Regions from separate parts of the Enterobacter cloacae complex sp. R_G8 genome, predicted to be linked through region 1. Evidence: predicted binding sites of a transcription regulator. Region 1 holds the regulator's gene; each other region holds the start of a gene.

The links. Region 1 encodes LexA, which represses DNA repair genes until DNA is damaged. Its sites were predicted from a motif close to TNCTGTATGTACATACAGNA; they were not measured.
Region 2: the regulator LexA is predicted to act here: its motif matches at 2,050-2,069, upstream of rmuC (DNA recombination protein RmuC).
Region 3: the regulator LexA is predicted to act here: its motif matches at 6,238-6,257, upstream of umuD (translesion error-prone DNA polymerase V autoproteolytic subunit).
Region 4: the regulator LexA is predicted to act here: its motif matches at 5,724-5,743, upstream of metR (HTH-type transcriptional regulator MetR).

The regions. Positions count from the first base shown of each region.
Region 1 is NZ_CP102246.1:4,805,384-4,813,249, reverse strand. It holds gene malM (maltose operon protein MalM) at 1-763, shown strand, start outside; gene ubiC (chorismate lyase) at 944-1,441, shown strand; gene ubiA (4-hydroxybenzoate octaprenyltransferase) at 1,454-2,323, shown strand; gene plsB (glycerol-3-phosphate 1-O-acyltransferase PlsB) at 2,422-4,842, opposite strand; gene NQ842_RS22705 (diacylglycerol kinase) at 4,997-5,365, shown strand; gene lexA (transcriptional repressor LexA) at 5,474-6,082, shown strand; gene dinF (MATE family efflux transporter DinF) at 6,147-7,484, shown strand; partial or broken gene NQ842_RS23365 (hypothetical protein) at 7,481-7,555, shown strand; gene NQ842_RS22690 (CsbD family protein) at 7,605-7,814, shown strand.
Region 2 is NZ_CP102246.1:384,017-391,882, forward strand. It holds gene metE (5-methyltetrahydropteroyltriglutamate--homocysteine S-methyltransferase) at 1-88, shown strand, start outside; gene NQ842_RS01845 (dienelactone hydrolase family protein) at 150-956, opposite strand; gene udp (uridine phosphorylase) at 1,212-1,973, shown strand; gene rmuC (DNA recombination protein RmuC) at 2,112-3,569, shown strand; gene ubiE (bifunctional demethylmenaquinone methyltransferase/2-methoxy-6-polyprenyl-1,4-benzoquinol methylase UbiE) at 3,636-4,391, shown strand; gene ubiJ (ubiquinone biosynthesis protein UbiJ) at 4,405-5,010, shown strand; gene ubiB (ubiquinone biosynthesis regulatory protein kinase UbiB) at 5,007-6,647, shown strand; gene tatA (Sec-independent protein translocase subunit TatA) at 6,724-6,978, shown strand; gene tatB (Sec-independent protein translocase protein TatB) at 6,982-7,524, shown strand; gene tatC (Sec-independent protein translocase subunit TatC) at 7,527-7,866, shown strand, end outside.
Region 3 is NZ_CP102246.1:2,991,558-2,999,423, reverse strand. It holds gene NQ842_RS14165 (LysR family transcriptional regulator) at 1-880, shown strand, start outside; gene smrA (DNA endonuclease SmrA) at 1,236-1,799, shown strand; gene NQ842_RS14155 (methyl-accepting chemotaxis protein) at 1,837-3,498, opposite strand; gene NQ842_RS14150 (aldo/keto reductase family oxidoreductase) at 3,641-4,504, shown strand; gene umuC (translesion error-prone DNA polymerase V subunit UmuC) at 4,541-5,803, opposite strand; gene umuD (translesion error-prone DNA polymerase V autoproteolytic subunit) at 5,787-6,221, opposite strand; gene NQ842_RS14135 (LysR family transcriptional regulator) at 6,371-7,258, opposite strand; gene NQ842_RS14130 (SDR family oxidoreductase) at 7,356-7,866, shown strand, end outside.
Region 4 is NZ_CP102246.1:376,036-383,901, forward strand. It holds gene recQ (ATP-dependent DNA helicase RecQ) at 1-640, shown strand, start outside; gene rhtC (threonine export protein RhtC) at 702-1,322, shown strand; gene rhtB (homoserine/homoserine lactone efflux protein) at 1,319-1,939, opposite strand; gene pldB (lysophospholipase L2) at 2,051-3,043, shown strand; gene yigL (sugar/pyridoxal phosphate phosphatase YigL) at 3,069-3,869, shown strand; gene NQ842_RS01830 (carboxylate/amino acid/amine transporter) at 3,952-4,851, shown strand; gene metR (HTH-type transcriptional regulator MetR) at 4,739-5,692, opposite strand; gene metE (5-methyltetrahydropteroyltriglutamate--homocysteine S-methyltransferase) at 5,808-7,866, shown strand, end outside.

The DNA.
Region 1 (7,866 bases):
AACCCAGCTCTCTATGGGTGGCCAACAGCTGAATGTGCCGGGGATTTCTGGCCCCGTTGCGGCTTATAGCGTACCGGCGAACATTGGTGAATTGACCCTGACGCTGACCAGCGAAGTGAACAAACAGACCAGCGTGTTTGCGCCAAACGTCCTGATCCTCGATCAAAACATGACGCCATCGGCGTTCTTCCCGAGCGACTATTTTAGCTATCAGGAACCGGGCGTGATGAGTGCAGATCGGCTGGAAGGTGTTATGCGCCTGACGCCTGCCCTGGGTCAGCAAAAAATTTATGTTCTGGTATTCACGACCGAGAAAGATCTGCAGCAGACAACAAAGCTGGTTGACCCGGCGAAAGCTTATGCCAAAGGCACCGGTAACTCTGTCCCGGATATTCCGGATCCGCTTGCCCGTCATACCACTGATGGTCTGGTCAAACTGAAAGTTTCCACCAACAGCGCTTCCAGCGTACTCGTTGGCCCACTGTTTGGCTCGTCTGGTCCAGGTCCGGTGACCGTGGGGAATACCGCTGCACCTGTTTATACCGCGCCAGCGGCTACGGCAGCCGCGACCGCAGCCCCTGCTCCGGCGAAAAAAGCTGAGCCGGTACTGAACGACACCGAAGAATACTTCAACAACGCCATTAAGCAGGCGGTGAAGCGCGGTGATGTCGATAAGGCGCTGAAACTGCTTGATGAAGCCGAACGTTTAGGTTCAACCACTGCCCGTTCCACCTTTATCAGCAGTGTAAAAGGCAAGGGGTAACCGTTTCCCCACAGTGCTGATTTGTTAGTAGTTTAGTGCGCCTGAGTGGGCGCACTTTTTTTCGTGCCGCTCGCGCTGTTGCGCCCTTGTTGCAATCGTGATCGTTAAATAACGTTTGGCCCCCCTCAATCCGCGTTTCTGCGATACAATGCCAGTACGTTATGTATCGGAGAGTCCGGCATGTCACACCCCGCGCTAACGCAACTGCGTGCGCTGCGCTATTTTGACCAAATACCTGCGCTTGACCCGCAGCAGCTTGACTGGTTGCTGCTGGAAGATTCCATGACTAAACGTTTTGAGCAACAGGGCAAGACGGTTACGGTGACGATGATTCAGGAAGGGTTTGTCACTTCCGCTGACATTGCCAGTGAACTGCCGCTGTTGCCAAAAGAAGCACGCTACTGGTTGCGTGAAATTTTGCTCTGCGCGGATGGTGAGCCGTGGCTCGCCGGGCGAACGGTGGTGCCTGAATCCACCCTTTCCGGGCCAGAGCTGGCACTGCAACGGCTGGGAAATACCCCGCTCGGGCGGTACCTTTTCACTTCGTCTGAACTTACCCGGGATTTTATCGAGATTGGTCGCGATGCCGAACTGTTGGGACGTCGTTCCCGTCTTCGCCTGAGCGGTAAACCGTTAATACTGACGGAGCTTTTTTTACCGGCATCGCCGTTGTACTGAGAGGAAGAAAAAATGGAGTGGAGCCTGACGCAGAACAAGCTGCTGGCCTATCACCGCTTAATGCGTACCGATAAACCCATCGGCGCGCTACTGCTGTTGTGGCCGACATTATGGGCGCTATGGGTGGCGACGCCGGGCGTTCCACCGCTGTGGATCCTGGGCGTGTTTGTGGCCGGTGTCTGGCTGATGCGTGCGGCGGGCTGTGTGGTCAATGACTACGCCGATCGTAAATTCGACGGACATGTGAAACGGACAGCCAATCGTCCGTTACCCAGTGGGCAGGTCACAGAGAAAGAGGCCCGCGTGCTGTTCATCGTGCTGGTGCTGCTCTCCTTCCTGCTGGTGTTAACCCTCAACACCATGACCATCCTGCTTTCCGTTGCGGCTCTCGCGCTGGCCTGGGTCTATCCGTTTATGAAACGCTATACTCATCTGCCGCAGGTGGTGCTGGGCGCGGCGTTTGGCTGGTCGATCCCGATGGCGTTTGCGGCGGTCAGTGAGTCGGTACCGCTGAGCTGCTGGCTGATGTTCCTGGCGAACATTCTCTGGGCTGTGGCTTACGACACGCAATATGCGATGGTCGACCGCGATGACGATCTGAAAATTGGTATTAAATCGACCGCCATTCTGTTTGGTCGTCACGATAAGCTGATTATCGGTATCCTGCAGATTGCCGTGCTGGCACTGATGGTGGCGATTGGCCGCCTGAACGGGCTGAACTGGGAGTTTTACTGGTCAGTGCTGGTGGCGGGACTGCTGTTTGCTTACCAGCAGAAGCTGATCGCAAAGCGTGAGCGTGATGCCTGTTTTAAAGCGTTTATGAATAATAACTACGTGGGCCTGGTGCTGTTTCTGGGGCTGGCGATGAGCTATTTTGGCTAAAATAAAGCCCGGTGACGCTGAAGCTTACCGGGCCTGCATGATATGAAGCGTCAGATTGTGAGCCGGGTAAGGCGAAGCCGCCACCCGGCTTTTTCACATCACTCGCCCTGCGTCGCACTCTCAATCGTCAAACGCACGTCGGAGGTAATCAGCTCTGCCAGCATCTGATACACCTTCAGCGTCTCTTCCGGCTCGGCATCGCCCGTGTCGCTAATGAACCCTTCATCACGCAGCGTCAGTACCAGTGAACTGAAGACCGCTTTGTCGAAGAATTCCGGGGCGTTGATGCCGTGCAGAACGGACAGACGCTGCGCCAGCGTCCGACTCTCTTTCTCCAGCGTACCGCGGTTAATGGATGGGTTCGCGCTCAGCAGCCAGAAGGTGATAGCGTAGCGCTGCAGCGTTTCACGCGCACCCGCCGCCAGCAGTTGCAGCGTGCGGGAGCGTGACGGATTAATATGCAGCTCATCGTTAACGACGGTAATCAGCCCCTGACGACGCAACTCCTCGGTCATTTTATCCAGCTCAATCGCCAGTTCATCCTTGCTCCAGCGCAGGAACAGCTCTGCTTTCAGCATCGGATAGAGCGTCTCCACATGACGCAGCAGCTCCTGACGAGAAATACGGCGATGCTGGGTAATGATCGCCGCCATCAGCGACGGTAGCATCAGCATGTGGGCGATATTGTTACGATAGTAGGTCATCAGCACCGCCTGCTCGCGCGGGAGAATGATGATGTCGCCAATCGTATCTTTCTCGACTTCAAACTTGTTCATCTGCAGCGCATGGTCGATCAGCTCGCTCGCCGTGCTGGCAGGCGTCGTTGAATCCACCGAATAGGGAACGTTGCGCATCAGGTCAAGATAGCAATCCAGCTGCTCCGTAAGCTGTTCACGGGTCAGCGAGCGTTGACGTGACGCCAGCAGTGCAGTACAGCACAGGTTCATGGCGTTTGCGGCACCGGCGTTGTTAATACGCACCATCAGCTCAGCCGCGATACCGTTAACCGTTGGCGTCAGCCAGGCCGGACGCACCGCTTCGATAGGATCGATAGACTCGCGCCACTCAGGGACATGGTTGTTCAGGTACGTCATCAACGGCATTGGCTCGCCGAAGTTCACGTAGCCCTGGCCGAGATTGCGTAACTTGCTCAGACCGCGCAGCATCTGCGGCAGGCTCTCTTTCTCTTTGGTCGCCCCACGCAGCTCTTTGGCGTAAGTCCCCACTTCCATGACGTGCTCGTAGCCAATGTAAATGGGTACCAGCGTGATCGGACGGGTACCGCCGCGCAGCATTGCCTGGATGGTCATCGACAGCGTGCCGGTTTTCGGATCCAGCAGACGGCCGGTGCGTGAACGTCCCCCCTCCACGAAGTACTCAACGGAATAACCGCGGCTGAACAGCTCGCCCAGATATTCGCGGAACACGGTAGAGTAGAGCTTGTTGCCCTTAAAGGTACGACGAATAAAGAACGCCCCCAGACGGCGGAAAATCGGGCCTGCTGGCCAGAAGTTCAGGTTGATACCGGCCGCGATGTGCGGAGGCACCAGTCCCTGGTGATAAAGCACATACGAGAGAAGCAGGTAGTCCATGTGGCTGCGGTGGCAGGGCACATAAACAATTTCATGGCCGTCATGCGCCAGTTGGCGAACGCGCTCGGCGTTATGGACGTTAATGCCCTGATAGAGGCGGTTCCATGTGAAGCCAAGGATGCGGTCAGAAAGACGGATCATCTCATAGGAGAAGTTCGCGGCGATCTCTTCCATCAGCGCAATAGCGTTCTGCTGTGCTTTTTCGTGAGAAATCTTCTTAGTGCGCGCTTCGTCTTCAACGGCACGGGCGATCGCTTTGGAGGCCAGCAGCTTGTTGAACAGGTCCTGACGTGCCGGAAGACGCGGTCCCACGGCGGCCAGACGCTGACGAGCGAAATGCATGCGCGCCACGCGCGCCAGTTTTTGCGCGATGATCTTATCGGTGCCGTGCTCGTCCGCCATTCTGCGCAGCGAGACGGAAGGGGAGAAACGCACAAAGCTGTCGCGTCCCAGCCAGGAGACGGCGAAGAATTTCTGGATGCCATTAAGCATGCGTAACGGTGGGTTCTCTTCCCCTTTTTCGCGGCCCGGACGACGACCAAACATCACTGACACCGGCACCATTTGCACATCCAGATCGGGATTGCTGCGATGCAGGTCGAGATAGTCGTGGAACAGCTTAATGGACTCTTCTTTTGGCGTGTAATAGGTAAACACGCGTGGCCCACCGTGAATGAATACGTATCGCGGCAACAGCGTACCGTCGACTTCTAACGGTTCAAGCGGGTCAGGTAAGTCATGCGCCAGACATTGGGCGCGAAGCGTCAGCAAGTCTGCCTTCGAGTTGTAAGGCAAAACATACATAATAGGGCGCGACGTATCGAGCCCCAATTCCAGCGCGGGTTCTGCTGGGATAGACTTACTTTTTACCAGGACGCTTAATGGTAAATTAAGTAATTTGTAGTAAATTCGTGGCCAGCCAGACATAAACGATGTAAAGCCTCTGGTTAATAATGCAATTGCGGCGCAAGGATAACAGAAAGCGCGCGAAATTACTGTTGTTACCCGTCATACTTCAGGCTACAGCGCAACACGTTGCGCCTCCTGTTATTGACGCTATTTCAAATAAAAGGTTCTTTTAATGGCCAATAATACCACTGGGTTAACCCGAATCATCAAAGCCGCCGGCTATTCCTGGAAAGGTTTCCGTGCCGCGTGGATCAACGAAGCCGCATTTCGCCAGGAGGGCATCGCCGCAATTGTCGCCGTGATTATCGCCTGTTTCCTTGATGTTGATGCGATGACCCGCGTGCTGCTGATCGGCTCTGTACTGTTGGTGATGATAGTGGAAATTCTTAATAGCGCTATTGAGGCCGTTGTAGACCGTATCGGCTCTGATTTCCATGAGCTCTCTGGCCGGGCGAAAGACATGGGGTCTGCTGCCGTGTTGCTGGCGATTATTACTGCAGCTATTACCTGGGTCACGCTGCTTTGGTCACATTTCCGATGAGCCTCGAGGAATAATTAAGTCCCTGGTTTTTTGTGCAGTTTTTGGTTCCAAAATCGCCTTTGACTGTATATACTCACAGCATAACTGTATATACACCCAGGGGGCGGAATGAAAGCGTTAACGACCAGGCAGCAAGAGGTGTTTGATCTCATCCGGGATCATATCGGCCAGACGGGTATGCCACCCACGCGTGCGGAAATCGCTCAGCGTCTGGGCTTCCGTTCTCCGAACGCTGCCGAGGAACACCTGAAAGCGCTGGCGCGTAAAGGCGTGATTGAAATTGTATCGGGTGCTTCACGCGGTATCCGCCTGCTGGTGGAAGAAGAGACAGGCATTCCGCTGATAGGCCGCGTCGCTGCAGGTGAACCTCTGCTGGCGCAACAGCATATCGAAGGCCACTACCAGGTTGATCCTGGCATGTTCAAACCGAGCGCGGATTTCCTGCTGCGCGTAAGCGGTATGTCCATGAAAGACATCGGTATTCTTGACGGCGATCTGCTTGCGGTGCATAAAACGCAAGACGTGCGTAACGGCCAGGTTGTCGTGGCACGCATCGATGATGAAGTGACGGTTAAGCGTCTGAAAAAACAGGGCAATACCGTCCAGTTGTTGCCGGAAAACAGCGAGTTTTCCCCCATTGTGGTTGACCTGCGCGAGCAAAACTTCTCTATCGAGGGGCTGGCAGTAGGGGTTATTCGCAATGGAGAATGGCTGTAATCTCATCCTGACAGGCTACGGATCCGCCGTGGCCTGATCCCTCATCCACTCCCGGTATTTTTTCATGTCACTGCTGACGGCATCCGATAAGGCATTGTGGCGTCTTGCACTGCCGATGATTTTTTCCAATATCACCGTTCCGCTGCTGGGGCTGGTGGATACGGCAGTTATTGGTCACCTTGATTCACCCATCTATCTGGGCGGCGTGGCGATTGGCGCAACGGCGACCAGCTTCCTTTTTATGCTCCTGCTTTTTTTGCGCATGAGCACCACCGGACTCACGGCGCAGGCGTACGGTGCTAAAGATCCTTTGCGTCTGGCGCGTGCGCTGGTTCAGCCGTTAATTCTGGCGCTTGGGGCCGGCGCGTTAATCGCTATATTGCGTACCCCACTGATTGACCTGGCGCTGCATATCGTTGGCGGCAGCGAAGCGGTACTGGAGCAGGCACGACGCTTCCTTGAAATTCGTTGGCTCAGTGCGCCCGCGTCGCTGGCCAATCTGGTCCTGCTGGGGTGGTTACTCGGCGTGCAGTACGCCCGCGCGCCCGTGATCCTGCTGGTGGTAGGCAACCTCCTCAACATCGTGCTCGATCTCTGGCTGGTGATGGGCCTGCACATGAATGTGCAGGGTGCGGCACTGGCGACGGCGATTGCTGAATACGGGACGTTTATCCTCGGTCTGTGGATGGTCTGGCGGGTGCTGGTCATGCGCGGGATCTCTCTTGCGCTGCTGAAGAGCGCATGGCGCGGTAATATTCGCACGCTGTTGGCGCTCAATCGCGACATCATGCTGCGCTCCTTGCTGCTCCAGCTCTGCTTCGGCGCACTGACGGTCTTTGGCGCACGGCTTGGGCCAGACATCGTTGCGGTGAATGCCGTTCTGATGACGCTGCTGACCTTTACCGCCTATGCGCTGGATGGCTTTGCCTATGCTGTCGAAGCGCATTCCGGCCAGGCATATGGCGCACGTGAAAGTGGTCAGCTGCGGGATGTCTGGCGGGCGGCCTGTCGGCAGTCGGGGCTGGTGGCGCTGGTGTTTGCGCTGATTTACGCCTGTTTTGGCGAACAGATTATTGCGTTACTGACCTCCCTTCCTGCACTGCGCGAGCTGGCAAGCCATTACCTCATCTGGCAGGTCATTTTGCCGGTGGTGGGGGTCTGGTGTTACCTGCTGGACGGCATGTTTATTGGCGCGACGCGAGGTGCGGAGATGCGTAACAGCATGGCGGTGGCGGCGGCTGGTTTTGCCCTGACGTTACTGACGCTCCCCTGGCTGGGTAACCATGGCTTATGGCTCTCTCTGGCGGTCTTTCTCGCATTGCGGGGGGTGTCGCTGGGCTTTATCTGGTACCGTCACTGGCAAAACAATACCTGGCTTCCTTCCCGTCACGATATATCGTGACGGTTAAAGATTCCGAATATGAAATAAACCGCCGAATCCTTAACTACAATTATTATCACGTCCAGCAGAAAAGAACGTAACGGACGTTACGAACCGACGCTTAACTATGAGGACACGATGATGAATAAAGACGAAATCGGCGGCAACTGGAAGCAGTTCAAAGGTAAAGCGAAAGAACAGTGGGGTAAGCTGACGGATGACGATATGACGGTCATCGAAGGTAAACGCGATCAGCTTGTCGGGAAAATTCAGGAACGTTACGGCTACGCGAAAGACCAGGCTGAAAAAGAAGTCGGCGACTGGGAAAAACGCAACGACTACCGTTGGTAAGCGGATAATACCCGCAAGTACAAGGAAGTACTCCCTGAGGGCGGCCATGAGC
Region 2 (7,866 bases), 530 kb from region 1:
CTGCGGTCTGAAAACCCGCGGCTGGCCTGAAACCCGCGCGGCGCTGGCGAACATGGTGCAGGCGGCGCAGAATTTGCGTCAGGGATAAGACGTTCGTTGCTCCCGTTATGTAGGCCCGGTAAGGCATCGCCGCCACCGGGCTTTAATGTTTACGCTTTCTTCCCGCCATACTGGCTAAACCACGCCAGCATTCTCTGCCAGCCATCTTTCGCAGATTCTGCGTGATAGCTCGGACGATAATCGGCGTTAAACGCATGCCCGGCATCCGGATAGACCACAATCTCCGCCTTCGCATTCGCCGCGCGTAGCGCATGACGCATAGTCTCTACTGTATCGAGTGGAATACCCGTGTCCTGACCACCGTACAGTCCCAGCACCGGGGCATTTAAGTCTGTGGCGATATCAACCGGATGTTTTGGCGAGTTCAGCGTTTTTTCGCCTACCAGTTTACCGTACCAGGCCACGGCAGCTTTCAGTTGCGGATTGTGTGCGGCATACAGCCAGCTAATACGTCCCCCCCAGCAGAAACCCGTTATCATCAGGCGATGCGCATCACCGCCGTTACGCGCCGCCCAGCTGGCAACATGATCCAGATCGGCCAGCACCTGTGCATCCGGCACTTTGCTGACCAGGTTGCTCAAAAGCGTTGGGATGTCGCTGTAGTCATTCGGATCGCCCTGACGGAAATAGAGCTCTGGCGCAACGGCCAGATAACCTTCCAGCGCCAGTCGGCGGCAGAGGTCGCGAATATGTTCGTGAACGCCGAAAATTTCCTGAACCACAATCACGATCGGCAGCGGACCGTCAGCCGATTTTGGTCGCGCGTGGTAAGCAGGCATATTCTCCCCCTGCGAGGGAATGGAGGTCTCTCCCGCCGTGATGGCGTCTTCAGGCGTTGAGACGATGGTCGAGGCATGCGGGGCCGCAGCAGGTGCAAAACCGGTTTTTTCAGTCATGGCATTCTCCGTACCAATGAGTTAGCGCAAAGGTAAATATAGACACCAGGTTAACAACCCACAGTGCCTTAAACGGTCTATCTTTTGTGCAGCACGCCACGATATAACTTGTTAATGTGATGTAAATCACTTTTTTATGGAAATTTACTGCAATCATTTTCATTCATGGTGAGATGTGTCACGAAATTATGCGTATTGCTTCTGTAAAGTACCGTTTTACTTCTTCTGACTAACCGACCCACAGAGGAGTCACCTATGTCTAAGTCTGATGTTTTTCATCTCGGCCTCACCAAAAACGATTTACAAGGGGCTACGCTCGCTATCGTCCCGGGCGATCCTGAGCGTGTGGAAAAGATCGCCGCGCTGATGGATAAGCCGGTTAAGCTGGCAGCCCATCGTGAATTCACCACCTGGCGTGCAGAGCTGGATGGTAAGGCCGTGATTGTGTGCTCTACCGGTATCGGTGGCCCGTCTACCTCCATTGCCGTTGAAGAGCTGGCGCAGCTGGGCATCCGTACTTTCCTGCGTATCGGTACCACTGGCGCTATTCAGCCACATATTAACGTCGGCGACGTGCTGGTCACGACCGCGTCCGTGCGCCTGGATGGCGCAAGCCTGCACTTTGCACCGATGGAGTTCCCGGCGGTTGCCGATTTCGAATGTACGACGGCGCTGGTTGAAGCGGCGAAATCCGTTGGCGCCACCACGCACGTGGGCGTAACCGCCTCTTCCGATACCTTCTACCCAGGCCAGGAGCGTTACGACACCTTCTCTGGCCGTGTGGTGAGCCGTTTTAAAGGTTCTATGGAAGAGTGGCAGTCTATGGGCGTGATGAACTATGAGATGGAATCCGCAACGCTGCTGACCATGTGCGCAAGCCAGGGTCTGCGTGCCGGTATGGTGGCGGGCGTTATCGTCAACCGTACCCAGCAGGAGATCCCGAACGCCGAAACCATGAAGCAGACCGAAAGTCATGCGGTGAAAATCGTGGTTGAAGCCGCGCGTCGTCTGATCTAGTTCCCTCTATTGCAACCAAAGGCCGACACGTTCGGCCTTTATTTTTTGCGTAGCGCCTCGCAGGAAAACCCTTTCAAACTGGACGTTTATACAGCACAATCTTATTTTGTGCGGTAATACGTTGATGCAGGGGGCATTGTGGATCTCTCAATCCTGATTTACGCGGTGATTGCGCTGGCGGGCGTGGCGATAGGCTGGCTGATTTCCAGCTATCAGCACGCGCAGCAAAAGGCCGACCAGCTGGCAGAGCGTGAAGAGATAGTCGCCGAGCTAAGCGGGGCAAAACAGCAACTTGCGTTGAGTGAACACTGGCGAGACGAGTGCGAGTTACTCAACAACGAACTGCGCAATCTGCGTGATATCAACACTTCACTGGAAGCCGATCTCCGTGAAGTAACGACCCGCCTTGAATCCACTCAACTGCATGCGGAAGATAAAATCCGCCAGATGATCAACAGCGAGCAGCGTCTCAGCGAACAGTTTGAGAACCTCGCAAACCGCATTTTTGAACACAGCAACCGCCGCGTTGATGAACAAAACCGCCAGAGTCTGAACAGTCTCCTGACGCCTCTGCGTGAGCAACTGGACGGTTTCCGTCGTCAGGTGCAGGACAGCTTTGGTCAGGAGGCCCGTGAGCGCCACACCCTGGCACATGAAATTCGTAATCTGCAGCAGCTGAATGCGCAAATGGCGCAGGAGGCGGTCAACCTGACCCGTGCCCTGAAAGGGGATAACAAAACGCAGGGTAACTGGGGTGAAGTCGTCCTCACCCGGGTGCTGGAAGCTTCTGGTCTGCGTGAAGGGTATGAATACGAAACTCAGGTCAGCATCGAAAACGACGCCCGCTCGCGAATGCAGCCGGATGTCATCGTGCGTTTGCCGCAGGGCAAGGATGTGGTGATTGACGCCAAAATGACGCTGGTGGCCTATGAGCGTTACTTCAACGCGGAGGATGACTACATCCGCGAATCGGCGCTACAGGAGCACATTGCCTCCGTGCGGAACCATATTCGTCTGCTGGGCAGAAAAGACTACCAGCAGCTGCCGGGGCTGCGCTCACTTGACTATGTCCTGATGTTTATCCCGGTAGAGCCCGCGTTTCTGCTGGCACTCGACAGACAGCCCGAACTGATAACTGAAGCGCTGAAAAACAACATTATGCTGGTCAGTCCCACCACGCTGCTGGTGGCGTTACGCACCATTGCCAACCTGTGGCGCTATGAACATCAGAGCCGCAACGCGCAGCAGATTGCCGATCGCGCCAGCAAGCTGTACGACAAAATGCGCCTCTTTGTGGATGATATGTCCTCGGTCGGGCAAAGCCTGGACCGCGCGCAGGACAACTACCGCCAGGCGATGAAAAAACTCGCCTCCGGGCGTGGCAATCTGCTGGCGCAAGCCGAAGCCTTCCGCGGACTGGGGGTAGAGGTTAAACGCGAGATTAATCCGGAACTGGTTGAACAAGCCACGGCACAGGACGAAGAGTTTCGCCTGCGGGAAGGCGCTGATGAACAAAAGAGAGACAGTGAAGACAACGAGTTAGCGGCAGAGTTATCGCCAGACCCGCATCTGGCGCGTTTCTTACGTGGTGGTTGAAACGTAGGGCAAACGCGCCCAATCTGTTACACTTCACGAACATTTTACTGATAAGCAGGCTCTGAGATGGTTGACGATTCACAAGACACGACGCACTTTGGCTTTCAGACTGTCGCCAAAGCGCAGAAAGCTGACATGGTGGCCCACGTATTTCATTCCGTGGCGGCGAAGTACGATGTGATGAATGACTTGATGTCATTCGGCATTCATCGCTTGTGGAAGCGCTTCACCATCGACTGTAGCGGTGTACGTCGTGGACAAACGGTACTGGATCTTGCCGGTGGTACTGGCGATTTGACCGCGAAGTTCTCCCGTCTGGTGGGTGAAACCGGGCGTGTCGTTCTGGCCGACATCAATGACTCCATGCTGAAAATGGGACGCGAGAAGCTGCGTAACATCGGCGTGGTGGGGAATGTTGAGTATGTGCAGGCAAACGCCGAAGCGCTGCCGTTCCCGGACAACACCTTTGACTGCATCACCATCTCGTTTGGCCTGCGTAACGTTACTGATAAAGAAAAAGCGTTGCGCTCAATGTATCGCGTGCTGAAACCGGGCGGACGTCTGCTGGTGCTTGAGTTCTCCAAACCGATTATCGAGCCGCTGAGCAAAGCCTACGACGCCTATTCATTCCACGTTCTGCCGCGTATCGGCGAGCTGGTGGCAAACGACGCAGAAAGCTACCGCTATCTGGCGGAATCCATTCGCATGCATCCGGATCAGGACACTCTGAAGGCCATGATGCAGGACGCGGCGTTTGAAAACGTTGAGTATTTCAACATGACGGCGGGTGTCGTCGCACTGCATCGCGGTTATAAGTTCTGAGTGGAGGTGTCCCGTGCCCTTTAAACCCTTAGTCACCGCAGGCATCGAGAATGTACTGAATGCCTTCCTCTATCGTGCGCCGGCGCTAAAAGCCGCGCGTCAGCGGCTTAATGGGAAGGTATTACGCATCGTTTTAAAAGAGTTCTCGACGCCGCTTGTGCTGGTCTTCAGCGAACGCCAGCTTGACGTTCTGGGGGAGTGGGAAGGAGAAGCCGACTGCTCTGTTATCACGCACATGAGCGTGCTGCCAAAACTGCGTGACCGCCAGCAGCTGACGGCGCTGATCCGTAGCGGTGAGCTGGAAGTGGAAGGCGACATACAGGTCGTACAAAATTTCGTTGCGCTCAGCGATCTGGCTGAGTTCGACCCGGCAGAGCTGCTTGCGCCTTTTATTGGCGACATTGCAGCGGAAGGGATCGGCAAAGCCCTGCATGGCGGTACCGCGTTCCTGCGTAAAAGCCTGCAACGTCAGCAGCGCTATGCGGCAGAAGTGCTGACCGAAGAGTGGCGTATGGCCCCCGGACCGCTGGAAGTGGCCTGGTTCGCGGAAGAGACCGCGGCTGTTGAACGTGCGGTTGATGCGTTAACCAAACGGCTGGAAAAACTGGAGGGCAAATGACGCCTGGTGAAATTCGGCGCCTCTATTTTATCGTCCACACCTTTTTGAGTTACGGGCTCGACGAGCTTATCCCCAAAATGCGTATCACGCTGCCGCTTCGTATCTGGCGGCGGATGTTGTTCTGGATGCCTAATCGCCATAAAGGTCAGCCGCTGGGTGAACGCCTGCGTCTGGCGCTACAGGAGCTGGGCCCGGTATGGATTAAGTTCGGGCAAATGCTCTCTACCCGTCGCGATCTTTTCCCGCCACAGATTGCCGATCAGCTGGCGCTGCTGCAGGATCGCGTGGCCCCGTTTGACGGCGTGCGCGCGAAAAAACAGATCGAAGAGGCGATGGGCAATATTCCTGTTGAGACCTGGTTCGACGATTTCGACATTCAGCCTTTGGCTTCTGCCTCCATTGCCCAGGTGCATACCGCACGTCTGAAAGAGAATGGCAAAGAAGTCGTTATCAAAGTTATCCGCCCGGATATCCTGCCGATCATCAAAGCGGACATGAAGCTTATCTATCGTCTGGCGCGCTGGGTTCCACGTCTGCTCCCTGACGGACGCCGCCTGCGCCCGCTGGAGGTGGTACGGGAATACGAAAAAACGCTAATCGATGAACTGAACCTGCTGCGCGAGTCGGCAAACGCCATCCAGCTGCGTCGCAATTTTGAAAACAGCCCGATGCTGTATGTCCCTGAAGTCTATTCTGACTACTGCAGCCAGAACATGATGGTTATGGAGCGTATTTACGGTATTCCTGTCTCGGATGTCGTGGCCCTGGAGAAGCAGGGAACGAACATGAAACTGTTGGCCGAACGTGGTGTACAAGTCTTCTTTACCCAGGTCTTCCGCGACAGCTTTTTCCACGCAGACATGCATCCGGGCAATATCTTTGTGAGCTATGAGCATCCGGATGACCCGCAATATATCGGCATTGACTGCGGTATTGTCGGTTCGCTGAATAAAGAAGATAAGCGTTATCTGGCGGAGAATTTTATCGCCTTCTTTAACCGCGACTACCGTAAGGTGGCCGAACTGCACGTCGATTCAGGATGGGTTCCGCCGGATACCAATGTCGAAGAGTTCGAGTTTGCCATCCGTACCGTCTGCGAACCGATTTTTGAAAAACCGCTGGCGGAAATCTCGTTCGGTCACGTGCTACTGAATCTGTTTAACACCGCTCGCCGCTTCAACATGGAAGTGCAGCCACAGCTTGTTTTACTCCAGAAAACATTACTTTACGTTGAAGGTGTAGGTCGACAGCTCTATCCTCAGTTAGACTTGTGGAAGACGGCGAAACCTTTCCTGGAATCCTGGATTAAAGATCAGGTTGGCATTCCGGCACTGGTACGTGCGTTCAAAGATAAAGCCCCGTTCTGGGTTGAAAAAATGCCGGAGCTTCCTGAACTGGTGTATGACAGTTTGCGTCAGAGCAAGAACCTGCAACTCAGCATGGATAAAATCGCCCACGAGCTTCAGTCGAATCGTGTGCGTCAGGGCCAGTCTCGCTATCTGTTTGGTATTGGCGCAACACTGCTGCTAAGTGGTACGTTGTTGTTAATCAACCGTCCGGACTGGCAGATGGCGCCCGCCTGGCTGATGGCCGCCGGAATAGTGGTCTGGTTCGTTGGCTGGAGAAAGACGCGCTGAACAGTCGTCGCTATCACCAGGCTGCGTACGTATAATGCGGCCTGACTAATTAATCATCTATCACTGAGGAATTTGTATGGGTGGTATCAGTATCTGGCAATTGTTAATTATTGCCGTCATCGTCGTGCTGCTGTTTGGCACCAAAAAGCTCGGTTCTATCGGTTCCGATCTGGGCGCGTCTATCAAAGGCTTCAAAAAAGCGATGAGCGATGATGAGAACAAGCAGGATAAAACCAGCCAGGATGCTGATTTCACTGCTAAGTCCATCTCCGACAAGCAAGAAGATGCCAAAAAGGAAGACGCTAAACGCCACGATAAAGAGCAGGTATAAGTCGTGTTCGACATTGGTTTTGGTGAACTGCTGCTGGTCTTTGTGATTGGCCTGATTGTGCTGGGTCCGCAGCGTTTACCCGTTGCAGTAAAAACGGTTGCGGGGTGGGTGCGTGCGCTTCGTTCGCTGGCGACTACCGTACAGAACGAGCTGGCGCAGGAGCTTAAGCTGCAGGAATTTCAGGAAAGCCTGAAAAAGGTTGAGAAGGCGAGCATGGATAACCTGACGCCGGAACTGAAAGCTTCAATGGATGAACTGCGCGAAGCGGCAGAATCCATGAAGCGCTCCTACAGCGTCAACGATCCTGAAAAAGCGAGCGATGAAGCAAACACCATTCACAACCCGGTGGTGAAGAACAGTGAAGCGCAGCGCGAGGGCGTAACGCCTGCCAGCGCGGAGCATCAGGCCACCGCGCCTGAACATACGCCGCAGGAACCTGAACTGAAAAAACAGGCGCAGCCGGAAGACCCTGTGGTCAAAGCGGCTGAGGCAAAGCCCGCCGCGCCTGTTACCGAATCATCCCCCTCGTCGAGTGATAAAGCGTAAACATGGCAGTAGATGATACTCAACCGCTCATTACGCACCTCATAGAGCTGCGTAAGCGCCTGTTAAACTGCATTATTGCGGTTTTCGTTATTTTCTTATGCCTGGTTTATTTCGCCAACGATATCTACCAGGTTGTCTCTGCGCCGCTGATAAAGCAGATGCCGCTGGGCGCGACGATGATCGCGACGGACGTTGCTTCGCCGTTCTTCACGCCCATTAAGCTCACGTTCTGGGTATCGTTGATTGCTTCTGCTCCGGTCATTCTTTACCAGGTCTGGGCGTTTGTGGCGCCGGCCTTGTATAAGCATGAACGCAAACTGGTGATCCCGCTGCTGGTCTCCA
Region 3 (7,866 bases), 1.8 Mb from region 1:
GGCGTTCGTTGAAGTGGCGCGTCAGGGCAGCATTCGCGGCGCCAGCAGGACGTTGAATCTGTCGCAACCGGCGTTGACCAAATCGATCAAAGAGCTGGAAGAGGGTATGGCGGCGCAGCTCTTTGTACGCCGCAGTAAAGGCGTGGCGTTAACCGAGTGTGGTGAAGGCTTCTATCAGCGCGCCAGGCTGATTCTGGAAGAGCTGCGCGCGGCGCAGGATGACATTCGTCAGCGGCAGGGCGAGCTGGCCGGGCAGATCAATATCGGTATGGGGGCGAGTATTTCACGAAGCCTGATGCCCGCGGTGATCACCCGCTTTCATGCTCAGCATCCGCAGGTCAAGGTGCGGATTATGGAAGGGCAACTGGTATCGATGATCAATGAATTACGCCAGGGCGAACTGGATTTCACCATCAATACCTATTATCAGGGGCCTTACGATCATGAATTTACGTTTGAAAAGCTATTAGAAAAACCGTTTGCTGTATTTTGTCGGGAGGGGCATCCGGCGACGGGAGCAACCTCCATTAACGATCTGCTGCATTATAACTGGACCATGCCCACCCCGCGGGGAAGTTATTATAAGCAGTTAGAGGATGTATTTAGCCACCGCTCGCAAATACCCCGTATCGGCGTGGTCTGCGAAACCTTTTCGTCGTGTATTAGCCTTGTCGCACAAAGCGATTTTTTAAGCATATTGCCGCAGGAGTTGGGCTGTGACCCACTGTTGGCGGGGCGTCTGGTCATGCTGCCGGTTGTCGAATCACTTCCAAAAGCGGCTTATTATTTAATTCAGCGCCGGGATTCCCGTCAGACTCCGCTTACCGAATCGTTAATTACGCAATTCAGACGAGAGGCGCGGAAAATAACCGCGGCATGAAAAATCATTTATAAAAAAACAGAGTCTGTCCGACATCAGACAGACCCTACAGTACACACAGCAGTGCGTCCTTTCGCAGATCCTGGATGTTATATCCATGGGGCAGGTTAATGTAGTTATAACAGCTTTCTCTCAAAATGAAAGGCGGATGAGTGATTGATTTCATGAAATTTTAACGCAAATCGATGGTTTTATTTTTGCTGAAACTTAAGTTAAGTGGCAATTAAATTTATGCGGACATTGTTATCGCTTTTCATCAGGTTAATATCAGGCCCACCCTCAGCGGGATAGCGGTTGTTGAGGCCTGTTCCCCGCGAAGGTATAGTACAGACTCAGATGTAGCCGGAGGATTTCCATGAACCCTGACGACAAATCACTGTTTCTTGACGCCATGGAGGATGTCCAGCCCCTGAAGCGCTGCGCAGATATTCACTGGCAGCCGAGCCGCAATACGCGGGCGCGCCAGGAGATTGATGCCGAGCAGCTGGATAACTTCCTGACCCTGGGTTTTCTGGAACTTCTGCCCCTGGATGAGCCGCTGGCGTTCCAGCGTGAAGGGGTACAACAGGGCGTAATGGATAAGCTGCGTTCCGGGAAATACTCCCGCCAGGCCAGCCTGAACCTGTTACGTCAGCCCGCCGAGCGTTGCCGCCAGATGCTGTACGCCTTTATTCGCCAGGCCGGACGCGACGGATTACGTAATTTAATTATCATTCATGGAAAAGGGCGCGAACAGAATGCTCATCCCAACGTGGTGCGTAGCTATCTGGCGCGCTGGTTAACCGAGTTTGAGGAAGTGCAGGCCTTCTGCGTGGCGCTGCCGCATCACGGCGGCAGCGGGGCCTGTTATGTTTCACTGCGAAAATCCGACGACGCAAAACAGGAGAACTGGGAACGGCACGCCAAGCGCAGCCGTTAACGGGCCGTGGCGGGCGATATTCTCGCCCGCACAGCACTCAGAACGTTTCCCAGTTGCTGTCGGTGGCGGTGCTTGCCGTGGCCGGGCGCAACAGCTGCGGTGTTTTCACATTTGTTGGGCGGGGGGCAGCGGCCTGTTGTTTGCCGCTCAGACGAAACGCCGCCACCGCCTGGCGCAGCTGTTCGGACTGATCTTCCAGCGCCGCTGCCGCCGTGGCGGACTGCTGTACCAGCGCGGCGTTTTGCTGGGTGACGCTGTCCATCTGCGAAACGGCCAGACTCACCTGTTCAATACCGCGGCTCTGCTCATCAGACGCAGACGAAATCTCGCCCATAATATCGGTCACACGGGTCACTGCCGCCACAATTTCTTTCATCGTTGCACCGGCTTCGCTAACCTGTTCAGAGCCGGTATTCACGCGGCTGACAGAGTTCTCGATAAGGCCCTTGATCTCTTTTGCCGCCTGCGCGCTGCGGCTCGCGAGAGTACGCACTTCCCCGGCAACTACCGCAAAGCCACGACCTTGTTCCCCGGCGCGTGCGGCTTCTACCGCGGCGTTCAGCGCCAGAATGTTGGTCTGGAAGGCAATGCTGTCAATCACGCCGGTGATGTGGGCGATTTGCTGCGAACTGTCGGCAATTTCCGTCATTGTGCGGACAACGTTATCCACCACATGACCGCCGCGCGCCGCTGTTTCAGACGCGTTCTTCGCCAGCAGGGTCGCCTGACGGGCGTTGTCGGAGTTCTGTTTCACCGTTGCGGTCAGCTCTTCCATGCTGGCAGCGGTCTCTTCCAGCGAGGCGGCCTGTTCTTCCGTACGGGCGGAAAGATCGTTACTTCCGGCAGCAATTTCGCCTGCGCCGGTGTAGATGGAGTCGGTACTACCGCGTACGGCGCTGACCGTGGTGACCAGAGATTGTTGCATCTCATGCAGACCGGCCGCCAGCTGGCCCATCTCATTGCGGCCAGAGAGGGTGATATCCTGCGTCAGATCGCCTGCCGCAATGGTGCGAATATGGTTCATAATGGTTTTCAGCGGTTTTAACAGCAGGTGCTGTAAACCCTGCCAGATCACCACCAGCACGGCGATAACGGCCAGGAAAATTGCCGCCAGCGTCCACTGCATCTGGGTAAAGCTGCTCTGGTTCTCTTCGGTAGCGGCTTTCAGCAGGGTATTGTTCTCGGCACGCCAGCGGTTATAGACCGCTTCCATAGCGTCCTGCGCCTGCTGCGCATCCAGATCGCCATAGGCCTGGTAGTTGTCGGCACGCAGATACTCAATCGACAGACGCATCACTTCATGCATCTGGTTCCAGGATTTCAGCATCTCGTCGGTTAGCGCCGCATTCTGGCCGTTAACCTGCGGCAGGGCCTGCCACTGTTTGTTATAGGCTTCAGCTTTAGCCAGAGAGTCGCCCGCGGTGCCAAGCAGTTTGTTGATCGCCTCCAGGGACGCCGGATCGCGCTGATTTTTCAGGTAGCGGATCGCCACTCGCGTCACGGTGACGCGCGTTTTGATAAGGGTGTTAACGCTGTCGCTCAGGCTCTCCTGCTGGGCATTAAGCACCCCGGAGTTCTGGAAGTTATGGCGATCGTTGCTGACGGCAGAGTAGAACAACCCTCCCGTGACAACTTGCAGCAGGCAGAATATGGTGAGAGCAAAGATAATTCCGGTAATCACGTGCAGATTTTTCAGCATAGCGGTCGTCCGTAAGAAAGTGCAGGGGTACACAAATACTATCGTCGTAGGGAATTTAAACTTTAATTTAACTCGCGCTTAACTAAGGGTTCCCGACAGGAACCTGTTGTAAATCCGGATCATTTAGATGAGGAAGGTGAACATGAGCAGCATTGATAAAAGCGGGACATTCGCGCTCGGGACGCGAACGGTAAAACGACTGGGTTACGGCGCGATGCAGCTGGCCGGGCCGGGCGTTTTTGGCCCACCGAAGGACAAAAATGCCGCGCTGGAGGTGCTCCGGGAAGCCGTGGCGGCGGGCGTGAATCATATCGATACCAGCGATTTTTATGGTCCGCATGTGACTAACCAGCTGATCCGTGAGGCGCTGCATCCGTACCGGGACGATCTGACCCTCGTCACCAAAATCGGTGCGCGTCGCGACGATAAAGGTGCCTGGCTGCCGGCCTTTTCCGCACAGGAGCTGACCCGGGCGGTGCATGACAACCTGCGTAATCTGCAGCTGGATGTGCTGGACGTGGTTAACCTGCGGATTATGTTTAGCACACACGGACCGGCGGAAGGCTCGATCGCTGAACCGCTGTCCACTCTGGCCGAGCTACAGCAGCAAGGGCTGGTGCGACATATTGGTCTGAGCAATGTCACGGCCACGCAGGTTGCCGAGGCGCAGAAGATGGTACCCGTGGTGTGTGTGCAAAACATGTACAACATCGTGAACCGGAGTGACGATGCGCTGGTGGATTCGCTTGCGCAGCAGGGGATTGCCTATGTGCCATTCTTCCCGCTGGGCGGTTTTACGCCGCTGCAATCTTCCGGGCTGCAGGCGGTGGCGGACGACCTGGGGGCGACACCGATGCAGGTTGCGCTGGCCTGGCTGCTGCAACGTTCTCCAAACATTCTGCTGATCCCGGGAACCTCTTCCGTGGCGCATCTGCGGCAAAACCTCGCGGCAGGGGATCTGGTGTTACCGCCTGACGCACTGGCTACGCTGAATGCGCTGGTGTAATCACGCATAAAAAAGCCCGGAGGGATCCGGGCTTTGTTATTTAACGACTGGCAAATCGGAATAGCGCGTGGTGTAGCAGGGCGACAGCATATCCCGCTTCATCGCCCAGGATTTCACCGCCCCCTGGCCCGCAAACCACACAGACCCCCGGCCTGAACGGTTAAGGTGGTCGATAACCTGCATCAGGGCTGTGCTGTCTGGCCGCGGTGGGTGTTCATCGAACAGGCTAAGCTGTGCCACGCCCTGACTGAAAAAGTCACTGAGCATGACGCCTGCTTTCATATAGCGATGCCCCTCTTTCCAGATTCGGTTCAATGACTCGATAGCTACCCTGATAATATCCCGCGTATCGTTGGTGGGGATCGTCAGCTTGCCGGAGGCCTGGTTACCATAAAAAACCTCATCCTCTGCATGCGGGCTGGTGCGAATAAACACGCTGATATAGCAGCAAAACTGTTTCTCTTCGCGCAGCTTCTCGGCGGCGCGTTCCGCATAGGCGCAGATCGCCTGGTGCATATCGTCATACCGGGTGATACGGCTGCCGAAGGAGCGGCTGCAGATGATTTGTTGCTTTGTTGGCGAAAACTCTTCCAGCGCCAGACACGGTTCACCGCGTAACTCGCGGGCAGTTCTTTCCAGCACGACATTGAAGTGTTTACGGATCACCCAGCTTGAACATTCCGCCAGATGCAGGGCAGACTCGATCCCCATCAGATTCAGTTTTTTGCTGATCCTGCGCCCGACGCCCCACACTTCGCTGACCGGTACCAGTGACAGCAGTTTACGCTGACGATCGATATTCGATAAATCCACCACGCCGTTGGTTTTCTTCCAGGTTTTGGCGGCATGGTTAGCCAGCTTGGCTAAGGTTTTGGTGGGCGCAATGCCCACCCCGACCAGCAGTCCGGTCTCTTTGTACAGGCGCTGGCGGATTTCCTGCCCGAACGCCTCCAGACTCATGCAGTGGCTGATGCCCGTCAGATCCAGAAAGGCTTCATCAATCGAGTAGATCTCCACTCTCGGGGCCATCTCTTCAAGGATGGTCATCACCCGGCGGCTCATATCCGCATACAGCGCATAATTGGAGCTAAAGACGTGTACCTTCTGGCGTCTCAGCTCATCCTTCAGCTTGAAGTAGGGACCGGCCATGCCGATCCCCAATGCTTTTGCTTCTGCTGAACGTGAAATGATACACCCGTCGTTATTTGAAACGACCACCACGGGTTTCCCCTTAAGGTCGGGCCGAAACGCCGTCTCGCAGGAGGTGTAAAAACTGTTTACGTCAACGAGCGCGAACATGGCGGTTAGCTTTCAGGGTAAACGTCACAACGCCGAAGATCTCCAGCTCGTCTTCCGCGGCAAAAACGACCGGCGCGTAGTCAGGATTATGGGGGATGAGCTGAAGACGCGGATGCGTTTGCAGCTCCTTCACGGTAAATTCGCCCGCGACCGCCGCAATCACAATATCGCCATGAACGGCGGTTAACGAACGGTCAACCACCAGCAGGTCGCCATGGCTGATCCCTGCGCCAATCATCGAATCACCGCTCACCCTGACAAAATAGGTCGCGCTGGGGTGTTTGATCACCAGCTTGTTCAGGTCAAGGCTGTCCTCGACATAATCCTGAGCAGGGCTGGGGAAGCCACAGGGCACCCGCTCCATAAACAACGGAAGCAATAGCGTGGCATCAGGCCCCAAAGGAGAGATCAACTGCATAATGGTTAACTCATATTACTGTGTTTATATACAGTATTCATGATTAACCAGAACGATCAAGAGACGGGAGGGGAATTTTCCGGAACTCGTTGAAAGTCGAAAAATTTTAGTTCAACAAGGCGCGCTGGCGAGTATGCATCCAGGAATGTTTAATTTTTCTTAATTATTTCAGGCAGTAGCTGTTCTATGACCCCGACAACGCTTCTGACCCTGTGTGGAATAAAGCGAGCGTCCGGGTAAACCGCATAGAGAAAGCGGTCGGGTAACCGCCACGCGGGGAGTACCGGCACCAGCGTACCGGTTTGCAACGCCCGTGCCGCGAGCGGTAGCTGCATACCGCCAATACCCATGCCTGCCTCCAGCGCCTGTAACAGGGCGTCGCTGGTATTGGCCCGGAAAACGGTATTCACTGCAATATCAATCGTTTCGTCATCAGAAACCAGGCGAAGAGGTGCGTCCAGCGGGATACCGCTGAATCGCACGTGGGGAAGCGCCGCCAGCGCGTACACGGACTCTACCGGCGGGAATGACGGGGCAGCAAAGAGTGGCGTTTCAATGCGTGCCAGTACGCGTGCCGCGTGGGTTTGCGGAGGCTCTGCGCTCAGTCGTAGCGCCACATCCACTCCTTCGGTGACCAGATCGGCGATACGGTCATCAAGCGAAACCTGCAGATGTAATTCAGGATTCATGCGCTGTAGTGTCAGCAGGCGCGGCAACACGATCTGGCCCAGGCCACTCGGCAACTGCACATGTACGGCCCCCTGATATTGATGCTCAACCGGGTTCAGGCGTCGCTCTGCTTCCTGCATGGCCTCCAGCACAAGCTGCATATCCCGCCGGTAACGCTCACCCTGCGCGGTGAGCTTCATCCTGCGCGTTGTACGATGCAGCAATACCACACCGAGCTCTTCCTCAAGGGCGGCGATCTGCTGGCTGACGGCGGACTGCTTGATCCCGGCCAGGCGGGCGGCAGCGGAAAAGGAGCCGGCTTCGGCGACGCGCAGAAAGGTGGAAATGGCGTTGAGCTTATTATTCATTTCGTGATTCTGCTTATAAATGCCATCGGATTCGGGGGATATATCAGGAAAAAATAATAGATCACACTGTGTCTGTCACCCCTTTCGGAGAAACACCATGAATAAGACGCAGCAACACAGGGTCGCACTGGTCGCTGGCGCCAGCGGGATTGTTGGCAATCAGCTGGTCAAAACGCTTTTGCGCCATCAGTGGGAGGTTATTGGCCTGAGCCGCCAGGCGGTATCTCACCCTGACGGCATTGCGATGGTTAATGTCGATTTACTGGATGCGCAGGACAGCGCGCGGGCACTGTCAGCGCTCAGCGGGATCACTCATGTGTTTTACAGCGCCTGGGTCAACGCCGCGAACTGGACAGAGATGGTTGAACCGAACGTCACCATGCTGCGCCATCTGGTCAGTAATCTCGAAAACACGGCCCCTCTTGAGACGGTCAGCCTGATGCAGGGCTACAAAGTCTACGGCGCGCATCTTGGCCCGTTTAAAACCCCGGCACGTGAAAGCGATCCCGGCGTACCGGGGGCAGAGTTTAATGCGGCCCAGCTCAGGTGGCTTAGCGATTTTCAACGCGGAAAACAGTGGCACTGGAGCGCCATCAGACCGGGTGTGG
Region 4 (7,866 bases), 520 kb from region 1:
CGGCAACTGCGATATCTGTCTCGACCCGCCGAAGCAGTACGATGGCCTGATGGACGCGCGTAAGGCGCTCTCGACCATTTACCGTGTGAACCAGCGCTTCGGGATGGGCTATGTGGTGGAAGTGTTACGTGGCGCCAATAACCAGCGTATCCGCGACATGGGCCACGATAAGCTGCCCGTCTACGGTATTGGTAAGGACCAGAGCCACGAGCATTGGGTCAGCATTATTCGCCAGTTGATTCACCTCGGCTTTGCCACACAGAACATCGCCCAGCACTCCGCGCTTCAGCTCACCGAAGCTGCGCGTCCGGTACTGCGCGGGGATGTTGAACTCAAGCTCGCCGTGCCGCGCGTTGTCGCCCTGAAACCGCGGGTGATGCAAAAATCTTACGGCGGTAACTACGATCGCAAGCTGTTTGCCAAACTGCGCAAGCTGCGTAAAGCGATTGCTGATGAAGAGAACATTCCGCCATATGTGGTCTTCAACGACGCGACGCTGATCGAGATGGCCGAGCAAATGCCGCTCAGCGCCAGCGAAATGCTCAGCGTCAACGGCGTCGGTACGCGCAAGCTGGAGCGCTTTGGTAAAGCGTTCATGGCGCTCATCCGTTCACATGCCGATGGTGATGATGAGGAGTAGTCAGCCGGGCAAAAAAGTGCCAGGATGATGACTCACTGAATTATTTCCCCGCGAGCTAATTATGTTAATGCTATTTCTTACCGTGGCGTTAGTGCACATCGTTGCGCTGATGAGCCCAGGCCCTGACTTTTTCTTCGTGTCACAAACCGCCGTCAGCCGCTCCCGCAAAGAGGCGATGATGGGCGTGCTCGGTATTACCATGGGCGTCATGGTCTGGGCGGCAGTCGCACTGCTCGGTCTGAACCTGATTCTGGCGAAGATGGCCTGGCTGCATAACATCATTATGGTCGGTGGTGGCCTGTACCTGTGCTGGATGGGCTACCAGATGCTGCGCGGGGCGCTGAAGAAAGAAGAGAAAAAGCCGCAAGAGCCGAAGGTCGAGCTGGCTACGGGCGGCCGTAGCTTTGTGAAAGGGCTGCTGACCAACCTGGCGAACCCGAAAGCGATTATCTATTTCGGCTCTGTCTTCTCCCTGTTCGTGGGCGACAGCGTGGGGGCGGGTGCGCGCTGGGGGATCTTCCTGCTGATCGTGGTTGAGACGTTTGCGTGGTTCACCGTTGTTGCCAGCCTGTTTGCCTTACCGGCGATGCGCCGTGGCTATCAGCGCATCGCGAAGTGGATTGACGGCTTCGCCGGCGCGCTGTTCGCCGGCTTTGGTATTCATCTTATTATTTCTCGCTAAGCGTGACGCGCTGACGCAAGCAGCGCGCCAACCAGCATAAACAGCGAACCAAAGACTTTATTCAGGGCCTTCATCTGTTTAGGCCCTTTAATCCATGCCGCAATTCGCTGCGCCAGCGTCGCGTAGCCAATCATCACAATAATATCGACAACAATGGTGGTCACGCCCAGGACTACGTACTGCATTACCTGCGGCTGATGCGGGACGATAAACTGTGGGAACAGGGCGGCCAGAAAAACGATGCTTTTGGGGTTGGTCAGATTCACAAACACCGCCCGCTTAAACAGGCGACCGCGCGTTTGCGTCCGGGCGAGGGTGTTCAGGTCAATCGAGCCTGCTGCGCGCCACTGCTGAATGCCGAGCCAAATCAGATACGCCGCACCGGCCCATTTCAGCACTTCAAACGCCAGCACCGAGCGGGAGAACAACGTCCCCAGACCAATACCGACCAGCACAATGTGAATACCCAGCCCAGCCTGCAAACCGGCAATAGACGCCACCGCCCCGCGATAACCGTGGTTAATGGAGGTTGTCATGGTATTAATTGCGCCCGAACCCGGTGAAAGGCTGAGGATGATGGATGTCAGCAGGTAAGCGAACCACCACTCAAAGGTCATTTGAAACTCCCGAATCGTCTGTTTTTATGCCACAATACGCTATTGTTGAGTCATTTTGTGACCGGTTACGAAAAAAACGATATTCCCTGAATTACGGGGGGTGGAAACCCGATGTTGCAGCAGAAAAAGGACTGGGAAACACGAGAAAACGCATTTGCTGCTTTCTCCATGGGGCCGCTGACCGATTTCTGGCGCCAGCGTGAGGAAGATGAGTTTACAGGCGTCGGGAATATCCCGGTACGCTTTGTTCGTTTCCGTGATGTAAAAAACGATAGGGTCATCGTGGTCTGTCCCGGTCGTATTGAGAGCTACATTAAATACGCTGAACTGGCCTATGACCTGTTCCATCTGGGCTTCGACGTGTTGATTATCGACCACCGCGGGCAGGGACTGTCCGGGCGTATGTTATCCGACACCCATCGCGGTCATGTGGATAACTTCAGCGATTATGTCGACGATCTTGCCGCATTCTGGCAGCAGGAAGTCGAGCCTGGACCGTGGCGTAAGCGCTATATTCTGGCGCACTCGATGGGCGGCGCGATTTCAACGCTGTTTTTACAACGTTATGAGCACCAGTGCGATGCCATTGCGCTCACCGCGCCGATGTATGGCATCGTCATGCGTTTTCCTGACTGGATGGTGCGCCATATCCTTGACTGGGCTGAGGGCCATCAGCGCATTCGTGAAGGGTACGCCATCGGGACGGGGCGCTGGCGCGCATTGCCGTTTGCTCTGAACGTGCTGACCCATAGCCGGCAACGGTATCGACGTAACCTGCGTTTTTATGCCGATGAACCGCGCCTGCGCGTAGGTGGCCCAACGTATCATTGGGTACGGGAGGGCATTCTTGCCGGTGAACAGGTTCTGGCAGGGGTTGGTTGTGATGATACGCCGACGCTGCTGATCCAGGCAGAAGAAGAGCGTGTGGTGGATAACCGCATGCACGACCGTTTTTGTGAATTGCGCGCTGCCGCGGGTCACCCCTGTGAAGGGGGTAAACCACTGGTCATCAACGGCGCGTACCATGAGATCCTTTTCGAAAAGGACGCTATGCGCTCAGTCGCGCTCAACGCCATTGTTGAATTTTTCGACAGGCATAACTGATTTTTTATTGAGGTTAAATTTCCCTATGTACCAGGTTGTTGCATCTGACTTAGATGGCACGCTGCTTTCCCCCGACCACACCCTGTCGCCTTACGCGAAAGAGACGTTAAAACTGCTGACTGCCCGCGGCGTGAACTTTGTGTTTGCCACCGGGCGCCACCACGTGGACGTGGGGCAGATCCGCGATAACCTGGAGATCAAATCGTACATGATCACCTCCAACGGTGCGCGCGTGCACGACACCGATGGCAATCTGATCTTTACCCACAACCTGGATCGCGATATTGCCGCCGATCTGTTCGGTGTGGTGCACAATAATCCGGCTATCGTCACGAACGTTTACCGCGATGATGACTGGTTCATGAACCGTCATCGCCCGGAAGAGATGCGTTTCTTCAAAGAAGCGGTGTTTAACTACTCCCTGTATGAGCCAGGTCTGCTGGAGCCGGAAGGGATCAGCAAAGTCTTCTTTACCTGCGAAAGTCACGAAGAACTGCTGCCGCTGGAGCAGGCGATCAACGCCCGTTGGGGCGACCGCGTCAACGTAAGCTTCTCCACGCTGACCTGCCTGGAAGTGATGGCGGGGGGTGTCTCCAAAGGTCACGCCTTGGAAGCGGTAGCCAAACGCATGGGCTTTGAGCTGAAAGACTGTATCGCCTTTGGTGATGGCATGAACGATGCTGAGATGCTCTCGATGGCGGGTAAAGGCTGCATCATGCAGAACGCGCACCAGCGCCTGAAAGACCTGCACCCGGAGCTGGAAGTGATCGGCACTAACGCAGACAACGCGGTACCGAAATATCTGCGCAAGCTGTTCCTTGAATAATCTTCATTTGATTATTTATCGCTCAGTTGTCAACTAAAGAGTTCGCTACAATGCCTCTCCTTCTTTCTGAGAGACAAGCATTGTGGCGCTACTCATTATCACCACTATCCTGTGGGCCTTCTCCTTTAGCCTGATTGGCGAATACCTTGCCGGTTCGGTCGATAGCTATTTCTCGGTGCTGATGCGCGTGGGGCTGGCGGCGCTGGTGTTCCTGCCCTTTTTGCGGATGCGCGGACAATCACTGAAAACCATTCTGCTCTATATGCTGGTGGGGGCGATGCAGCTCGGCATCATGTATCTGTTCAGCTTTCGGGCGTATATCTACTTGTCCGTTTCGGAGTTCCTGCTCTTTACGGTGCTGACGCCGCTCTACATCACGCTGATTTACGACCTGCTCAGCAGGCGTCGTCTGCGTTGGGGCTATCTGTTGAGCGCGGCGCTGGCGGTGATTGGCGCGGCGATTATTCGCTACGATAAAGTGAGCGATCACTTCTGGACCGGCCTGATGTTCGTGCAGTTAGCAAACATCAGCTTCGCCATCGGCATGGTGGGCTACAAGCGCCTGATGGAAACCCGCCCGATGCCGCAGCACAACGCCTTTGCCTGGTTCTATCTGGGGGCGGCAGTGGTTGCGGTCGCGGCGTGGTTTATGCTGGGTAACCCGCAAAAGCTACCTACCACCTCCGTGCAGTGGGGCATTCTGGTCTGGCTGGGCGTGGTGGCCTCGGGGCTGGGGTACTTCATGTGGAACTACGGCGCTACACAGGTAGACGCCGGTACGCTGGGGATCATGAACAATGTGCATGTACCCGCGGGGCTGCTGGTTAATCTTGCCATCTGGCAGCAACAGCCACACTGGCCAAGTTTCCTTATTGGGGGAGCGGTGATCCTGGCTTCGCTGTGGGTACATCGGCGTTGGGTCGCTCCGCGCTCCGCACAAACGGAAGATGGTCGCACGCGTGGTTCCGCGTTGAGCGAATAAACGCTTCCGTAATCGGCTGACGCTGCTCGCCATCGCGCACGGCGGCGTACAGCCGGCTCCACAGTCCTTCACCCAGGGTTTTGGTGACCACCAGGCCCTGGCGTTCAAAACTCTCCACCACCCAATGCGGCAGCGCCGCGATGCCCATTCTGGCGGCCACCATCTGAATCAACAGCAACGTATTATCCACGCTTTTCAGCTGTGGGCTGATACCCGCTGGCTGCAGGAAATGGCGCCAGATGTCCAGGCGACTGCGCTGCACCGGGTATATCAGCAGTGTCTCAGTCGCCAGGTCTTCCGGGGTGATACGCGTCTTGCTGGCCAGCGGATGATCCGGCGCCAGCACCAGGCGCACCTCATAATCGAACATCGGTGAATAGTGCAGGCCACTACGTGGCAGGATGTCTGATGTCATGACCAGATCCAGCTCGCCCTGCTGGAGAGACGGCTGCGGGTCAAACGTCACGCCGGAGGTAAAGTCCATCTCCACCTGCGGCCACTTCTGGCGGAAGTTCTCAAGCGCGGGAGTTAACCACTGAATACAGCTGTGGCACTCAATGGCGATACGCAATTTAGTCTGCTGCGGCTCATTACAGGACTGAAGCGCGCTGGCAATCTGCGGCAGCACCTGATTAGCCAGTTGCAGGAGGATCTCGCCCTGCGGGGTAAAGCGCAGCGGCTGGCTCTTACGCACAAACAGACGAAAGCCGAGACGTTGTTCCAGATCGCTGAACTGGTGAGAAAGGGCGGACTGAGTCTGGTGCAGTGAGGCCGCCGCCGCCGCGAGAGAACCGCAGTTTCGCAACGCTTGTAGCGTTTTCAGGTGTTTTATCTCGATCATGAAAGTCCTTCACTTCGCCATGAACATTTTGCGCTTGAGGAATATACAGTACCTGCCAATTATAGAAGTGTAAACATCTGGACGTCTAAATAACGAATTTCACAAGGGGCATGACATGACAATCCGCAATCACACTCTCGGTTTCCCTCGCGTTGGCCTGCGTCGCGAGCTAAAAAAAGCACAAGAAAGCTACTGGGCAGGAAACACCACGCGTGAAGAGCTGCTGGCAGTGGGCCGCGAACTGCGTGCCCGCCACTGGGAGCAGCAAAAACAGGCGGGGGTAGACCTGCTGCCGGTGGGCGATTTCGCCTGGTACGACCATGTTCTGACGACCAGCCTGCTGCTTGGCAACGTACCGGCTCGTCATCAGAACAACGATGGATCGGTAGATATCGACACGCTGTTCCGCATCGGACGCGGCCGTGCGCCAACCGGTGAGCCAGCGGCAGCGGCGGAAATGACCAAGTGGTTTAACACCAACTATCACTATATGGTGCCGGAATTTGTTAAAGGGCAGCAGTTCAAACTGACCTGGACCCAGTTACTGGATGAAGTGGACGAAGCGCTGGCGCTGGGGCATCAGGTGAAACCGGTGCTGCTGGGGCCTGTGACCTACCTGTGGTTGGGGAAAGTCAAAGGCGAGCCGTTCGATCGTCTGAGCCTGCTGAAGGACATTCTGCCGGTCTACAAACAGGTGCTGATTGAGCTGGGCAAACGCGGTATTCAGTGGGTGCAAATTGACGAGCCAGCGCTGGTGCTCGAACTGCCACAAGCATGGCTTGAGGCTTTCAAACCGGCTTACGATGCACTCACCGGGCAGGTGAAGCTGTTGCTTACCACCTACTTTGAAGGTGTGACGCCGAACCTCGGCACCATCACCAGATTGCCGGTGCAGGGCCTGCACGTTGACCTGGTGCACGGCAAAGATAATGTCGCAGAACTGCATAAACGCCTGCCAGCGGACTGGCTGCTTTCTGCCGGTCTGGTGAATGGTCGTAACGTCTGGCGCGCCGATCTGACAGAGAAATATGCGCAGATTAAGGATATCGTCGGCAAACGTGAATTGTGGGTTGCCTCTTCCTGCTCCCTGCTGCACAGCCCGATCGATCTCAGCGTAGAAACCCGTCTGGATGCGGAAGTGAAGAGCTGGTTCGCCTTTGCGCTGCAAAAATGTGAAGAGCTGGCTCTGCTGCGTGATGCCCTGAACAGCGGTGACACGGCGGCGATTACCGAATGGAGCGCCCCGATTCAGGCGCGCCGTCACTCGGCTCGCGTTCACAACCCGGCGGTGGAAAAACGCCTGGCGGCCATCACCGCGCAGGACAGCCAGCGTCAAAGCCCGTATGAAGTGCGTGCTGAAGCCCAGCGTGCCCGTTTCAACTTACCTGCATGGCCAACCACCACCATCGGTTCCTTCCCGCAAACTACCGAGATCCGCGGTCTTCGTCTGGACTTCAAAAAGGGCAACCTTGATGCGGCCAACTACCGCACCGGCATCGCGGAACATATCAAACAGGCGATTGTGGAGCAGGAGCGCTTAGGTCTGGACGTGCTGGTTCACGGGGAGGCAGAGCGTAACGACATGGTGGAGTACTTCGGTGAACATCTGGACGGTTTTGTCTTTACCCAAAACGGCTGGGTACAGAGCTACGGCTCCCGCTGTGTAAAACCACCGGTGGTGATCGGTGACGTCAGCCGTCCGCACCCGATCACCGTCGAATGGGCTAAATATGCCCAGTCCCTGACTGACAAGCCGGTAAAAGGCATGTTGACCGGTCCGGTGACCATTCTTTGCTGGTCCTTCCCGCGTGAGGACGTCAGCCGCGAAACGATCGCGAAGCAAATTGCGCTGGCGCTGCGTGATGAAGTGGCGGATCTGGAAGCGGCGGGCATTGGCATCATCCAGATTGATGAACCGGCCCTGCGTGAAGGGCTTCCGCTGCGTCGTAGCGACTGGGATGCCTATCTGCAGTGGGGTGTGGAAGCATTCCGCATCAACGCCGCAGTGGCGAAGGATGACACGCAGATCCACACTCATATGTGTTACTGCGAATTTAACGACATCATGGATTCGATCGCCGCACTGGACGCCGACGTGATCACCATTGAAACCTCGCGTTCAGATATGGAGCTGCTGGAGTCGTTCGAAGAGTTCGACTACCCGAACGAAATCG